Regions from separate parts of the Actinomadura graeca genome, predicted to be linked through region 2. Evidence: riboswitches for the same ligand, from Rfam matches in the RefSeq annotation. Region 2 holds a riboswitch; the other holds the start of a gene.
What was found. A riboswitch is a leader RNA that binds a small molecule or an ion and turns the genes downstream of it on or off. The one in region 2 is predicted to bind glycine.
Positions count from the first base shown of each region.

Region 1: linked by a shared signal. The riboswitch ahead of gcvT (glycine cleavage system aminomethyltransferase GcvT) and the one ahead of gcvP (aminomethyl-transferring glycine dehydrogenase) in region 2 are both predicted to bind glycine.

Region 1 covers NZ_CP059572.1:2,912,485-2,919,624, reverse strand. Annotated here, with positions in the region: gene AGRA3207_RS12845 (serine hydroxymethyltransferase) at 1-1,017, opposite strand, end outside; gene gcvH (glycine cleavage system protein GcvH) at 1,014-1,418, opposite strand; gene gcvT (glycine cleavage system aminomethyltransferase GcvT) at 1,440-2,534, opposite strand; glycine riboswitch at 2,610-2,700, opposite strand; glycine riboswitch at 2,705-2,800, opposite strand; gene AGRA3207_RS12830 (M50 family metallopeptidase) at 3,038-4,336, shown strand; gene cds1 (L-cysteine desulfhydrase Cds1) at 4,337-5,440, opposite strand; gene AGRA3207_RS12820 (hypothetical protein) at 5,532-6,440, shown strand; gene AGRA3207_RS12815 (ATP-dependent DNA ligase) at 6,456-7,140, opposite strand, start outside.
Region 2 covers NZ_CP059572.1:111,473-118,612, forward strand. Annotated here, with positions in the region: gene ftsR (transcriptional regulator FtsR) at 1-245, shown strand, start outside; gene AGRA3207_RS00510 (bifunctional nuclease family protein) at 388-858, shown strand; gene AGRA3207_RS00515 (MerR family transcriptional regulator) at 1,209-1,814, shown strand; gene AGRA3207_RS00520 (lysylphosphatidylglycerol synthase transmembrane domain-containing protein) at 1,979-4,468, opposite strand; glycine riboswitch at 4,749-4,844, shown strand; glycine riboswitch at 4,845-4,956, shown strand; gene gcvP (aminomethyl-transferring glycine dehydrogenase) at 5,017-7,140, shown strand, end outside.

The DNA of each region.
Region 1 (7,140 bases), 2.8 Mb from region 2:
GTCCTCGGCGTCGCGTCCGGTCAGCTCGGAGCCGACCAGGTCGACCAGGACGAGGTGCACGTCGGTGCCGCCGGTCAGCACCTTGACACCGGCCTTCGCCGCGTCCTCGGCGAGCAGGCGCGCGGCGAGGATCCGCGCGCCCTCGACGGTGGCGGCCTGCCGCACCCGGAACTCCTCCGACGCGGCGATCTTGAGGGCGACCGCCTTGGCGGCGATCACGTGCTCCAGCGGGCCGCCCTGCATACCGGGGAACACCGCGGAGTTGATCTTCTTGCCGTACTCCTCGCGGGCGAGGATCAGGCCGCCGCGCGGTCCGCCGAGCGTCTTGTGGGTGGTGGTCGTGACGATGTCCGCATGCGGGACGGGGGAGGGGTGCAGCCCTGCGGCGACCAGCCCGGCGAAGTGCGCCATGTCGACCATGAGCAGCGCGCCGGCCGAGTCGGCGATCTCGCGGAAGGCCGCGAAGTCGAGCTGCCGCGGGTACGCCGACCAGCCCGCCACGATCATCTTCGGGCGGTGCTCGGCGGCGAGCGCGGCGACCTCGTCCATGTCGACCAGGCCGTCACCGGCGCGGACGTGGTAGGGCACCACGTTCAGCACCTTGCCGGAGTAGTTCAGCCGCATCCCGTGGGTGAGGTGCCCGCCGTGGGCCAGGTCGAGGCCGAGGATCGTGTCGCCCTGCTGGAGCAGGGCGAAGTAGACGGCGGTGTTGGCCTGGGCGCCGCTGTGCGGCTGGACGTTGGCGTGCTCGGCGCCGAACAGGGCCTTGGCGCGGTCGATGGCGAGCTGCTCGGTGACGTCGACGTGCTCGCAGCCGCCGTAGTAGCGCCGGCCGGGGTACCCCTCGGCGTACTTGTTGGTCAGGACGGAGCCCTGCGCCTCCAGGACGGAGACGGGCGCGAAGTTCTCCGACGCGATCATCTCCAGCGTGCCCTGCTGGCGGCGCAGCTCGGCGTCCAGTGCCGCGGCGACCTCGGGGTCGGCCGTGGCGAGCGGGTCGTGTAGGCCCACGGTCAGCCCTCCTCGATCAGCTTGCCGTACTCGGCGGCGTCGAGCAGGTCGCCCGGCTCGCCCGAGACGCGGACCTTGAAGATCCACCCCTCGCCGTACGGGTCGTCGTTGATGATCTTCGGCTCGTCCACGACCGCGGCGTTGACGGCCGTGATCTCGCCGCTGACCGGGGCGTACAGGTCGCTGACGGACTTGGTGGACTCCACCTCGCCGCAGGGCTCGCCCGCCTCGACGGCGTCACCCTCGGAGGAGTGCAGCTCGAGGTAGACGATCTCGCCGAGGGCGTCGGCGGCGTGCGCGGTGATGCCGACGGTGACGATGCCGTCCTCGGGGACCTGCTGGGCGGGGCCGAGACCGGCGACCCACTCGTGCTCTTCGCTGTAGCGGAGCTGCTCCGGAACGCTCACGTTTCTTCTCTCTCCAGGGTTTCAGGAACGCTTGTAGAACGGCAGGGCGACCACGTCGACCGGCTCGTGCCTGCCGCGGACGTCCACGGCGAGGCCGTCCTCCCCGACACCGCTGTCGAGGTAGGCCATGGCGATCGGCCTGCCCAGTGTGGGCGACGGGGCGCCGCTCGTCACGACACCGCACGGCGTGCCGTCCGACGTGACGACCTGGTACCCCTTGCGCGGCGCCCGGCGCCCCCGGGCCACCAGGCCCACGAGCCTACGGCCCGGGGGCGTCTGCGCCTGCGCCGCCAGGGCGGCCTTCCCGACGAAGTCGCCGGGCTTGTCCAGCTTGACGACGCGGCCGAGGCCCGCCTCGAAGGGGGTCGTCTCGGCGGTCAGCTCGTTGCCGTACAGCGGCATTCCCGCCTCAAGGCGGAGCGTGTCGCGCGCCGACAGGCCGGCGGGGACGACACCGCCGGCCTTCGCCAGCGCCTCCCACAGCCGGACGGCGTCGGAGGCGTCGACGAACAGCTCGAAGCCGTCCTCGCCGGTGTAGCCGGTGCGGGCGACGAGCGCGTCGATGCCGGCGACCGCGGCCGCGAGGATCGCGTAGTACTTCAGCCCGGCCAGCGGCGCGTCGGTGAAGCCCTCCAGGATCGCCTGGGAGCGGGGGCCCTGGAGGGCGATCAGCGCGTAGTCGCCGGAGCGGTCCCGCACGGCGGCGTCGAAGCCCGCGGCCCGCTCGGTCAGGGCGTCGAGGACGACCGCGGTGTTCGCGGCGTTCGCGACGACCATCCACGTCTCGTCGGCCAGCCGGTAGACGATGAGGTCGTCCAGGACGCCGCCGTCGGGCGCGCAGATCATCGTGTAGCGGGCCTTGCCGACCGCCATCGGCGACAGGTTGCCGACCAGCGCGTGGTCGAGCGCGGCGCCCGCGCCCGGCCCGGCGAGGAAGATCTCCCCCATGTGGGACAGGTCGAACAGCCCGGCGCCCTGCCGGACGGCCTGGTGCTCGGCGGTCTCGCTCGCGTAGCGCAGCGGCATCAGATAGCCCGCGAAGTCGACGAGGTTGGCGCCGAGATCCTGGTGGACGTCGTGCAGCGGCGTCTTTCTGGCGGTGGAATCGGCGGACATGGGTTCGGCTCCTTCGTCGCGGGCGCGCGTGGACCCATCGTCCCACCCGCGCACCGGGCGTTTCCGGTGCCTCCCCCTCTGTCATCGGCGCCTGAGAGCTTCACCCGCGCCGTGCGCCGCGGGCTTGCACCTTCGGCGGGGGACGGACGTCCCCGCTTTCCAGAGGTCGCCTGGTCCGTGCGGTCCGTGGGCCTGAGAGGTTCCGGGGAGGATTTGCTCCTTCGGCGTCCCCCGCTGGCGGCCGGGGACTCTCCCGCACGGGATCATCGGCTCCGGCCAGGCTAGCAGCGGCCCAGCTCCGCGACCAGCGGGGCGGGTGCGCCCGGTCGCGGACGAAGGGGCCGCCCACGGCGCCGGAGCGCGATTGCGGGCCGTCCGGTAAGGACGGTCCGCCGCGTCCCATGATCACGTCAAGACTCAACGAAACGCACGCCCGTGACGTACCCTTTGGGGACTGCTGGATACCACCCCCCGGTGCGGGGTGCACGACCGGAGGGGCATGCATGGGCTGGCTGGCGGGAGTGCTGATCCTGTTCTTCGGCCTGCTCGCGTCCATCGCGCTGCACGAGCTCGGGCACTTCTCGTTCGCCAAGCTGTTCCGGGTCCGGACGACCCAGTTCATGGTCGGGTTCGGGCCCACGATGTGGTCCCGGCGCAAGGGCGAGACCGAGTACGGGCTGAAGTGGATCCCGCTCGGCGGCTACATCCGCATGATCGGGATGCTGCCGCCCCGCAAGGGCGACGCCCCGGGCCAGGTCAGGCGGATCAGCACCGGGCCCTGGCAGGGCCTCATCGAGTCCGCGCGCGGCGCGGCGCTGGAGGAGGTCAGGCCCGGCGACGAGGACCGCGTGTTCTACGCCAAGAAGTGGTGGCAGAAACTGCTGATCATGTTCGGCGGCCCCGCCATGAACCTGATCCTGGCCGTGGTCTTCTTCGCGATCCTGCTGATGGGCCTCGGCGTGCAGCGCGCGCAGCCGGTGATCCAGGAGGTCTCGCCCTGCATGGTCCCGGCGAGCCAGTCACGGCTCGACAGCTGCCCCGCGGACGCGGCGCCGACCCCCGCGCAGCAGGTCGGGCTGAAGGCCGGCGACCGGATCGTGTCCTACGACGGCAGGCGCGTCGATGACTACGCCCAGCTCCAGAAGCAGATCCGCGACTCCGCCGGGCGCACGGTCCCGATGGTCGTCGACCGCGGCGGCCAGAAGATCTCGCTGAACGTGCCGATCACCCGTAACAAGATGCGCGACCTCGACAACGAGAACAAGATCGTGGACGTGGGGTTCCTCGGCATCACCCCCGCCAGCGCGCTGGAGCGGCAGGGGCCCGGAGCGGTCGCGAGCACGATGGGCGACCTCACCAAGCACACCGCGGGCGCGCTGGTGCGGATGCCGCAGAAGATGGTCGGCATCTGGAACGCCGCGTTCAGCGGGGAGAAGCGCGACCCCAACGGCCCGATCGGTGTCGTCGGCGTCAGCCGGATCGGCGGGGACGTGGCCGCCTCCGACAAGCTCACCGGCGGCGAGAAGGTCTCCTACTTCGTGATGCTGCTCGGCTCGCTGAACCTCGCGGTCGGGCTGTTCAACCTCGTCCCGCTGCTGCCGCTGGACGGCGGGCACATCGCGGGCGCGCTCCTGGAAGCGATCAAGAAGGGGCTCGCGCGGGTGTTCCGACGCCCCGACCCGGGCTACGTCGACGTCGCCAAGGCCCTGCCCGTCACCTACGTGATGGCCGCCGTGCTGATCGTCATGGGCGGGCTGCTGATCTACGCCGACCTGGTCAACCCGATCCGCTTCTCCGGCTGATCAGAGAAGGTCCGTCGGGGGCATCTCGCCGGTCTTCAGGAAGCACTCCAGCGCCGCCAGGTAGGGGCCGATGTCCAGGCCCTGCCCCTCCAGCCACGCGTCCGAGCCGTAGGTCCCCGCGTACCGCTCGCCGCCGTCGCAGATCAGCGTGACCACGCTGCCGCGCTCCCCGTCCAGCCGCATCCGCGCGATCAGCTCCGCCGCGCCCCACATCGCCGTGCCGGTGGAGCCGCCGACGCTGCGGCCGGTGACCTCGGCCGTCCAGCGCATCGCCGCGACGGACGCCGCGTCCGGCACCTGGATCATCCGGTCGATCACCGTCGGCAGGAAGGACGGCTCGACGCGCGGGCGGCCGATGCCCTCGATCCGCGAGCCCGCCGCCGTCCGGGACGGGTCGCCGTCGGCGAACGAGCCGAAGAACGCCGAGCCCTCCGGGTCGACGACGGCGAGGCGCGTCTGGAACCGCCGGTACCGGGCGTACCGGCCGATGGTGGCGGACGTGCCGCCGGTGCCCGCGCCGACCACGACCCAGGACGGCTCGGGGAACCGCTCCAGCCGCAGCTGCTCGAAGATCGACTCGGCGATGTTGTTGTTGCCGCGCCAGTCCGTCGCCCGCTCGGCGTAGGTGAACTGGTCCATGAAGTGCCCGCCGCACCGGGCCGCGAGCCGCCGCGACTCGTCGTAGATCGCGGACGGGTCGTCCACCAGATGGCAGTGCCCGCCGTGGAACTCGATCAGCCCGATCTTCTCGGGACTCGTCCCCGCCGGCATCACCGCGACGAACGGCAGGCCGAGCAGCCGCGCGAAGTACGCCTCCGACACCGCCGTGGACCCGCTGGACGCCTCGATGATCGTCGTGCCCTCGCGGATCCAGCCGTTCGCCAGCGCGTACAGGAACAGCGACCGCGCCAGCCGGTGCTTCAGCGACCCGGTCGGGTGCACCGACTCGTCCTTCAGGTACAGGTCGATGCACCACTCGGGCGGCAGGGGGAACACGTGCAGGTGCGTGTCGGCGCTGCGGTTGGCGTCGGCCTCGACCTTGCGGATCGCCTCGGAGATCCACGCGCGGCACGCGGGATCGCAGCGGTCCACGGTGCGGCTCACGGCGGCATTCCCCCTCGATCACGGACTGATCACCGGTATCCCTACGATATCCCCGCATGTCACAGGGCATGATGGGGCCCACGGGGGGTAGATGATCGACCTTTTCAGGCAGCGCATCGTGGACACCGGACGGCTGCCGCTGTTCGGCTTCTTCGTCGCGTTCATCGTCACGTTCGTCCTGACGCGGGTGAACGTGCGGCTCATCAGGGCGAACGTCCGCTGGTGGTTCCGCAACGTCACCACCGGCGACCTGCACATCCACCACGTGGTGTTCGGCGTCGTGCTGATGCTCGTGGGGGGCGTGTCGAGTCTCGCCGTCCCCGACCCCTATGTCGGCCTCGACCTGCTCTCGGCCGTGGTGTTCGGGATGGGCTCCGCCCTCGTCCTGGACGAGTTCGCCCTGATCCTGCACCTCAGCGACGTCTACTGGACGGAGAAGGGCCGCACGTCCCTGGACGCCGTGTTCGTCGCCATCGCCGTCACCGGCCTGCTGCTCCTCGGCATCCGCCCGCTCGGGTTCGAGGGCGTCACCCCCGACCCGGGCGACTCGACGCTCACCGGCCTGTACGCCGCCTCACTCGCCATCAACCTCGCGCTCGCCGTCCTCACGCTGCTCAAGGGCAAGATCTGGACGGGCCTGATCGGGCTGTTCGTGCCCGCGCTGCTGATCCTCGGCGCCATCAGGCTGGCGCGCCCCGGCTCGCCCTGGGCCCGCTGGCGGTACACGCCGGGCTCGCGCAAGCACACCCGCGCCGTCCGCAACGAGGAGCGGTTCCGGCGGCCCCTCATCCGCGCCAAGATCTGGGTGCAGGAGTTCATCGCCGGACGCCACGACCTCATCCCGCCCGAGCTCCGCCAGCGCGGCACCGCGGCCGAGCGCACCCGCCGCCGCAAGGCCGCCCGCGCCCAGCGCAAGGCCGTCTCCCGTGCCCGCCGCCGCGCGTTCTCCGGCCAGCGCCGGAAGAACACCGTCCATTTCCCCAGAAGCCGCCGGAAGTAGCCGCCGCCCGAGCGGTCAGCCGCCGGACGGGTCGGTCTCGGACGGCTCGGTCTCGGCCGGAAGGGTCGGAGACACCGACCGGACCGTGTCGATGGTGTCGGCCTCGGCGGCGGACTTGTCGGGGCGGTAGCGCAGGACGCGGGCGAAGCGCAGGGCGATGCCCCCGGGGTAGCGGGGGCTGTGCTGGACGCCGTCGAAGGCGATCTCGACGACGAGCTCGGGACGGACGTGGACGGTCCAGGCGTCCTCGCGGACGGCCAGCTCGCGGAGCCGCTTCGTCTGCCAGGCGAGCAGCTCGTCGGTGAGGCCCTTGAAGGTCTTGCCGAGCATGACGAAACCGCCGGTCGCGGGGTCGCGGGCGCCGAGGTGCAGGTTGGACAGCAGGCCCCGGCGGCGGCCGTGGCCCCACTCGACCGCGAGGACCACCAGGTCGAGGGTGTGCCGGGGCTTGACCTTGATCCAGCCCGCGCCGCGCCGCCCGGCGGTGTAGGGCGTGTCGAGCGACTTGACCATGACGCCCTCATGGCCCCGCGCGACGGCCTCGTCGAAGACCTCCTTCGCGCGCGCCGGGTCGCCGGTGACGACGCGCGGCATGCGCAGCTCCGCCGGGACGACGCGGGCCAGCGCGGCGTCCCGCTCGGCGCCGGGCGCGTCGAGGAGGTCGGTGCCGTCGAGGTGCAGGACGTCGAACAGGAACACC
Region 2 (7,140 bases):
CCATCGCCCGCGCGGCCGCCGCACTCGGCGGGCACGGCTTCGAGGTCCGGCATCTGCGTGCCGTCAAGGCGGCCGCGGACCGCCAGGTCGGGCTGATCGAGCAGATGGTCGCCCCCCAGCTGCGCCGCCGCAGCCCCGACGCGCACGAGCGGGCGGCCGAGGCCGCCCGCGAGATCGCCGCGCTGTCGGTGCGGCTGCACGCGGCCCTGGTCGCCGCCGGACTCCGCGAAAGCCTCGACCCCTGATCATGCGGCCCGCGGAGGATTTTGCCGCCCCGGCCGTGCCGCGGGGGGTCCGACACGGGGTGTACGTTGGCTACAGGGTTCGGTCAGGATTCGGTCCGGCGCACGTGGTGACCGAGACAGCGAGAACCAGCAGGGAGCCGCAGTGAAGCAGATGGAGGTCGTCGGCGTCCGGGTCGAGATGCCCTCCAATCAGCCGATCGTCCTGTTGAAGGAGACGGAGGGCGACCGGTACCTGCCCATCTGGATCGGGGCGGTCGAGGCGACCGCGATCGCCTTCGCCCAGCAGGGCGTGCTGCCCGCCCGCCCCCTCACCCACGACCTGTTCCGCGACGTCCTGGACGCCCTCAGCGTGCAGCTGCGCACCGTGAACATCACCGCCCTGCGCGAGGGGATCTTCTTCGCCGACCTGATCTTCTCGAACGGGGTGGAGGTCAGTGCCCGGCCCTCCGATTCGATCGCGCTGGCGCTGCGCACCGGCGCCACGATCTTCGCGAGCGAGGACGTCCTGGAGGAGGCCGGCGTCGCGATCCCCGACGAGCAGGAGGACGAGGTCGAGAAGTTCCGCGAGTTCCTCGACACGATCTCCCCGGAGGACTTCGGCCGGGCGGGCTGACCCGGCGCCGTGCCACCGCCCAGTGTTGATCACTCTGGGTGATTGGGTAGTATGTTCGAGTTTAGTGGGATATGTCACTCTGGGGTGCAAGGTCATGCCCCGCCGCGATTGGTCTTGCATTGCCCTGGACCTGGCCGTTTCCGATGGGCGACGATCGGGGTAGGAGTGCGGTGACGGCGAAGGTGTGCAGTTTGCCCACGTGAAGCCGGTTCATCCGGGCATGCGACGCGCCGACGGTGAACGTTGACCACGCCCTGACCGGCACCTACCGTGCTGGTGGAACACCCGTGGTGTAATTCGTCAAACCCCCTTGACGAAGCGCCACGGGCTGATAGAAGCCGGAGGTCCGCGTGGCGGTGAGCAGCGGCGAGGGCAAGGCGACCCCCGAGAGGCAGATGGCGTCCCGGCGTGCCGGGGAGCAGGGCCTGCTCTTCGATACGCAGGTGTCGGTGCCGCCGGAGGATGTCGGCTACCGCGGCCCGACGGCGTGCGCCGCGGCGGGGATCACCTACCGGCAGCTCGACTACTGGGCGCGCACGCTGCTGGTGGAGCCCAGCGTCCGCGCCGCCCACGGATCGGGCAGCCAGCGGCTCTACAGCTTCCGCGACATCCTCGTCCTGAAGGTCGTCAAACGCCTCCTCGACACCGGCGTCTCGCTCCAGCAGATACGCACGGCGGTCACGCACCTGCGCGACCGGGGGGTCCAGGACCTGGCGCAGATCACCCTGATGAGCGACGGCGTCAGCGTCTACGAGTGCACGTCCGCCGACGAGGTCGTCGACCTCCTCCAGGGCGGGCAGGGCGTCTTCGGCATCGCGCTCGGGCGGGTGTGGCAGGAGGTCGAGGGAAGCCTCGCCGAACTGCCCGGCGAACGCGCCGCCACCGACGACGAGGACCCCTCCGGGCACCCCCACGACGAGCTCGCCAACCGCCGTCGCGCCCGCCGCACCGGCTGACATCCCCCGACCCGACACGACCCGGTACGGCCCGAGCCCGAACACCCCCGCTCGGCCCCGCCCCAGCGGCCCCGGCGACGCGTCCTCCAAGCGGCCCCGGAACCCGGGCGGAAGGCGGCGGAGCCGAGGATCGCCCCTCACCTCCGGCGGCCCCGGCGCGGCCCCTAGAGCGCCTCCTTGCGCTGCAGATAGGCGAACGCGGCCCAGCCCGGCAGCACCGGCAGCCACAACGTCAGAAGCCGGTACAGAAGCACCGCCGACGTCGCCGTCTCCGCCGTCAGCCCCGAGATCGTCAACGCCAGCGTCAGCGCGCCCTCGACCGCGCCCAGCCCGCCCGGCGTCGGCGCCGCCGACCCCAGCGCGTTCGCCGTCAGGAACACCACCACCACCGACGTCCAGTGCAGCGACCCCCCGAACGCGCGGATCGACGCGTCCAGGCACAGCACGAACGCCACGGTCAGCAGCAGCGTCCCGCCCATCCCCGTGGCCAGCTTCCGCGGCGACTGCAGCACGTCCACCAGACGCGGCACCACGCCGGAGAACATGCTCCGCATCCGCGAGGCGGCCACGCGGCGCACCTTCGGGACGGTCACGGCCAGCCCCGCCACCAGCCCCAGCGCGAGCACCGCGATGACGACCGTGCGGGACGGCGCCAGGTCCTGGGTGGCCTTGTTCGCGGACCCGGTGAGGAACCCGAACAGGACCAGCAGCAGGATGTGCGTGACCATGCCGACCAGCTGCGACGCGCCGACGCTCGCCACAGCCGGGCCCGGGCGGACGCCGGAGCGCTGCAGGTACCGGGTGTTGACCGCCACCCCGCCGACCGCGGCCGGCGCCACCAGCTTGACGAACGACGCCGCGACCTGGGCCAGCACCGTCCGCCACAGCGGCAGGCGCTCGGGCACGAAGCCCATCAGCATCAACGCCGCCGCCAGGTAGGTGAGCATCGCCGCGCCCAGCGCCACCGCGACCCACCACCAGGTCGCCGTCGACACCAGCAGCCCGATGTCCAGGCTCCCGACCTGCGGGATCACGATGTAGGCGGCGATCGACAGCGCCACGATGCTGAAGATCGTCCGGGGCCGGAAGCGCTCCAGCCGGACGGGCGCGGCCTCCGTCTCCGGCTCCAGCCGGACGATCTGCTCCCGGATCCGCGTCAACAGGTCCTTGTGCTGCCGCAGCGTCGTCCGCGTCGCCCTCGACAGCGCCACCCGCTGCAGCAGCGGGACGGTCGCCGCGAGGGCCTCCTCGCCCAGCACGTCCGCCGCCGTCCGCACCGCGCGCTCGGGCCCGGCCCGGAGCGCCAGCGTGGTGAGCAGCTGCGCCAGGTCCAGCCGCAGCGCCAGATCGCCGGCGGCGGTCTCGCCGGAGCGCAGGTCGGTGACGTAGGCGCGGCCGTCGTCGCCGACCAGGACGGCGCCGTCCTCCAGCCGGCGGTGCGCGAGCCTCCCCGCCTGCAGGCGCCGGAACTGCCGCCACACGTCCGTCAGCAGCCCGTCGGTGACCTCCTCGCGGGGGACGTCCCCGAGCCGCCGCCCCGGCACGAACTCGTAGGCGAGCAGCGCCGCCTCGGTGCCGACCTCCGACGTGCCGGCCAGCCGCGGCGTCCGAACGCCCGCCGCGTCCACGGCGTAGGCCATGAGCGACTCCTGCTCCAGCGAGCGGCGCAGCGACCGCAGCGCCCGGCCGGTCATCGTGCCGCGCAGCCGCAGCAGCCGCCACACCCGGTACAGGACCCCGGCGGTCTGCTGGTCGCGGTCCAGCACCCGCACGTCGAGATGCCACTCGCCGCGCCGCGGCGGGACGCGGGCCGGGCCGTCGCCGGCCGGGCGGTCCGCCAGGACCACCCCGTACCGGCGGGCCTCCTCGGTGCCGCCGCCCTCCTCGGCGTCCAGGCGCGCGGCGCGCTCCGGCCGCAGCCCGAGCCGCTCCAGCGCCCCCATCACCGCCGTGCCGGGAGGGCGGGGGTTCGGCGTCCCGACCGCGTACAGGGTGCCGTGCCCGATCGCCCGGCCGAGCAGGTACGTCGCCGCGAGCGCGGCGACCGAGGCGTAGGACGCGGTGAGCCCGGTCAGCGCCGCCAGCCCGATCATCGTCCACGTCGCGGCCTGCCAGCGGAACCGCCCCGCCATCCCGACCGCGGTGACGAACGCGATCACCGGCGCGATGTCGGTGTGCACGGGCGCGGTCGCCGTGCCGCCCCAGATCAGCGAGTCCAGCACGCCGCCGGGCGCCGACGGCACCACCAGGTCGTCCAGCCCGATCGTGATCAGGAACGCGATCGCGGCGGCCAGCAGCGCGATGGCGACGCGCGTCCCGTCCTTGTGGAACAGCCGCTCGAAGGCGAAGGCCACCGGGACGGCCAGGACCCCGAAGCTGGACGCCAGCGTCGCCAGCGACAGCAGCAGCCTCGGCGCGTGCGCGGTGCCCTCGGCGATGTCGGTCTGGAGGCCGTGCGTCGTCTGCTGCGCGATCGACACCAGCAGCATCACCGCCACCAGCAGGGCGCAGGACGCCGCGAACCGGATCGCGTCCACGGGACGCCGGATCCGGTCCGGCCGGGCGGGCTCGTCGACGGGTACGCCCGTGGCGGTGCCCCGCCCGGGGCGCCGCGTCCCGCCGCGGGCCGGTGTCACTCCGGTCGGCCGCGTCACGCCGGGCCGCCGCACTGGCCATCGGTCATCGTGATCAGCGTCCCAGACCCGGAGCCGCGCCGTCGAGCGGGAGCCCGTCACCGGCAGCGCGCGCCTCCACCCGTGTCCGCCGCCCTTCTCCGCCCCGGCCCCGCGGCCCGTCCCGTCGCCGGGCCGTGCTCATCGTACTGGTCGGTACACGCGCGGCGCCCCAGGTCACCGGGGCACCGTCCCGATCTTCGCGGGCCCGGGACGATCGGAGTGGGCGATCGTTGGGTAGGGTTTGCCCCAGACACGCCGTCGACCCTGAACGGGAGAGACCTCGCGCAAGCCGGCGTGAGGCGCCGAAGGGGCAACCTCCCCGGAACCTCTCAGGCAAAAGGACCGTTCGGGCGAGGCACCTCTGGAAAGCAGGCGTCGATCTCCCCCGACGGGGAAGGACGGCTCACCGAAGGGGAAACCCCGCCGCGCGGGTGAAGCTCTCAGGTGCCGATGACAGAGGGGGAGACAGGCCGCCGGTCCGCGCCGGCGGTGGCCTGAGCGACCGCAGCAGCCAGGAGGCTCTCCCCATGACCGCCCAGTACTTCGCACCGGTGGCCTCGCCGCAGCATCCCCGCGCCGTGTTCGCCGACCGTCACATCGGCCCCTCGCCGGACGACCAGGCGAGGATGCTGGCGGCGATCGGCTACTCCGGCGCCGAGGCGCTCATCGACGACGCGGTGCCCGCCGCGATCCGCACCGGCCGCCCCCTGGACCTGCCGCCCGCGCTCAGCGAGACCGCCGCGCTGGACCGCCTGCGCGAGCTCGCCGCCCGCAACACCGTCCTCACGTCCATGATCGGGCTGGGCTACCACGGGACGATCACCCCGGGCGTGATCCTCCGCAACGTCATGGAGAACCCGGGCTGGTACACCGCCTACACGCCGTACCAGCCGGAGATCTCCCAGGGCCGCCTGGAGGCCCTGCTGAACTTCCAGACCGCCGTCGGCGACCTCACGGGGCTGCCGGTCGCCAACGCGTCCATGCTGGACGAGGCGACCGCCGCCGCCGAGGCCATGGCGCTCGCGCACCGGGCCTCCCGGCGCCGTGAGCCCGGAACGTTCCTGGTCGACGCCGACGCGCTCCCGCAGACGATCGAGGTCGTCCGGACCCGCGCGGTCCCCCTCGGCATCGACGTCGTCACCGCGGACGTGTCGGACGGGCTGCCCCAGGGCGACTTCTTCGGCGTCCTGCTGCAGTACCCGGGCGCGTCCGGCGCCGTCCGCGACCTGGAGCCCGTCTGCGCGCAGGCCCGCGAGCGGGGCGCGAAGGTCGTCGTCGCCGCCGACCTGCTCGCGCTGACGCTGCTGCGCCCGCCGGGCGAGTTCGGCGCCGACATCGCGGTGGGCTCCGCGCAGCGGTTCGGCGTCCCCTACGGGTTCGGCGGCCCCCACGCGGGCTACATGGCCGTCGCCGAGGGCATCCAGCGGCAGCTCCCCGGACGCCTCGTCGGCGTGTCCGTCGACGCCGACGGCGCCACCGCCTACCGCCTGGCGCTGCAGACCCGCGAGCAGCACATCCGCCGCGAGAAGGCCACCAGCAACATCTGCACCGCCCAGGTGCTCCTCGCTGTGATGGCCAGCATGTACGCCGTGTACCACGGCCCCGAGGGCCTGGCCGCCATCGCCCAGCGCACGCACCGCCGCGCCGCCGAGATCGCCGCGGGGCTGCGCCGCGGCGGCGTCGAGGTCGTGCACGGCTCCTTCTTCGACACGGTCCTCGCCCGCGTCCCCGGACGGGCCGCCGCCGTCGTGGCCGCCGCACGCGAGCGCGGGATCAACCTGCGCCCGTCCGGCGCCGACCACGTCGCGGTCGCCTGCGACGAGACGACGCTGCCCGGGCACGTCGCCGCCGTCCTGGAGGCGTTCGGCGTCCCCGCGGACGTCTCCGGCGCGGACGAGGCGCTTCCCGGCGGGCTGCGCCGCGAGAGCCCGTACCTGACCCACCCCGTCTTCCACGCGCACCGCTCCGAGACCGCGATGCTGCGCTACCTGCGCCGGCTCCAGGACAAGGACATCGCGCTCGACCGCTCCATGATCCCGCTCGGCTCCTGCACGATGAAGCTGAACGCCACCACCGAGATGGAGCCGGTCACCTGGCCGGAGTTCGCCGGCATCCACCCGTTCGCGCCCGTCGAGCAGGCCCAGGGCTACCTGGAGCTGATCGGCGAGCTGGAGGACGCGCTGGCCGAGATGACCGGCTACGCCAAGGTGTCCGTCCAGCCCAACGCCGGCTCCCAGGGCGAGCTGGCGGGCCTGCTCGCCATCCGCGCCTACCACGCCTCCCGCGGCGAGGGGCACCGTGACGTGTGCCTCATCCCGTCCTCCGCGCACGGCACCAACGCCGCCAGCGCCGTCATGGCCGGGATGCGCGTCGCCGTCGTCGCCTGCGACGAGGGCGGCAACATCGACCTGGACGACCTGCACTCCAAGATCGGCACGCACGGTGACCGGCTGTCGGCGATCATGGTGACCTACCCGTCCACCCATGGCGTCTTCGAGGAGACGATCACCGACGTGTGCGCCGCCGTGCACGAGGCGGGCGGCCAGGTGTACGTGGACGGCGCCAACCTCAACGCCCTGGTCGGCCTCGCCCGCCCCGGCGAGTTCGGCTCGGACGTCTCGCACCTGAACCTGCACAAGACCTTCTGCATC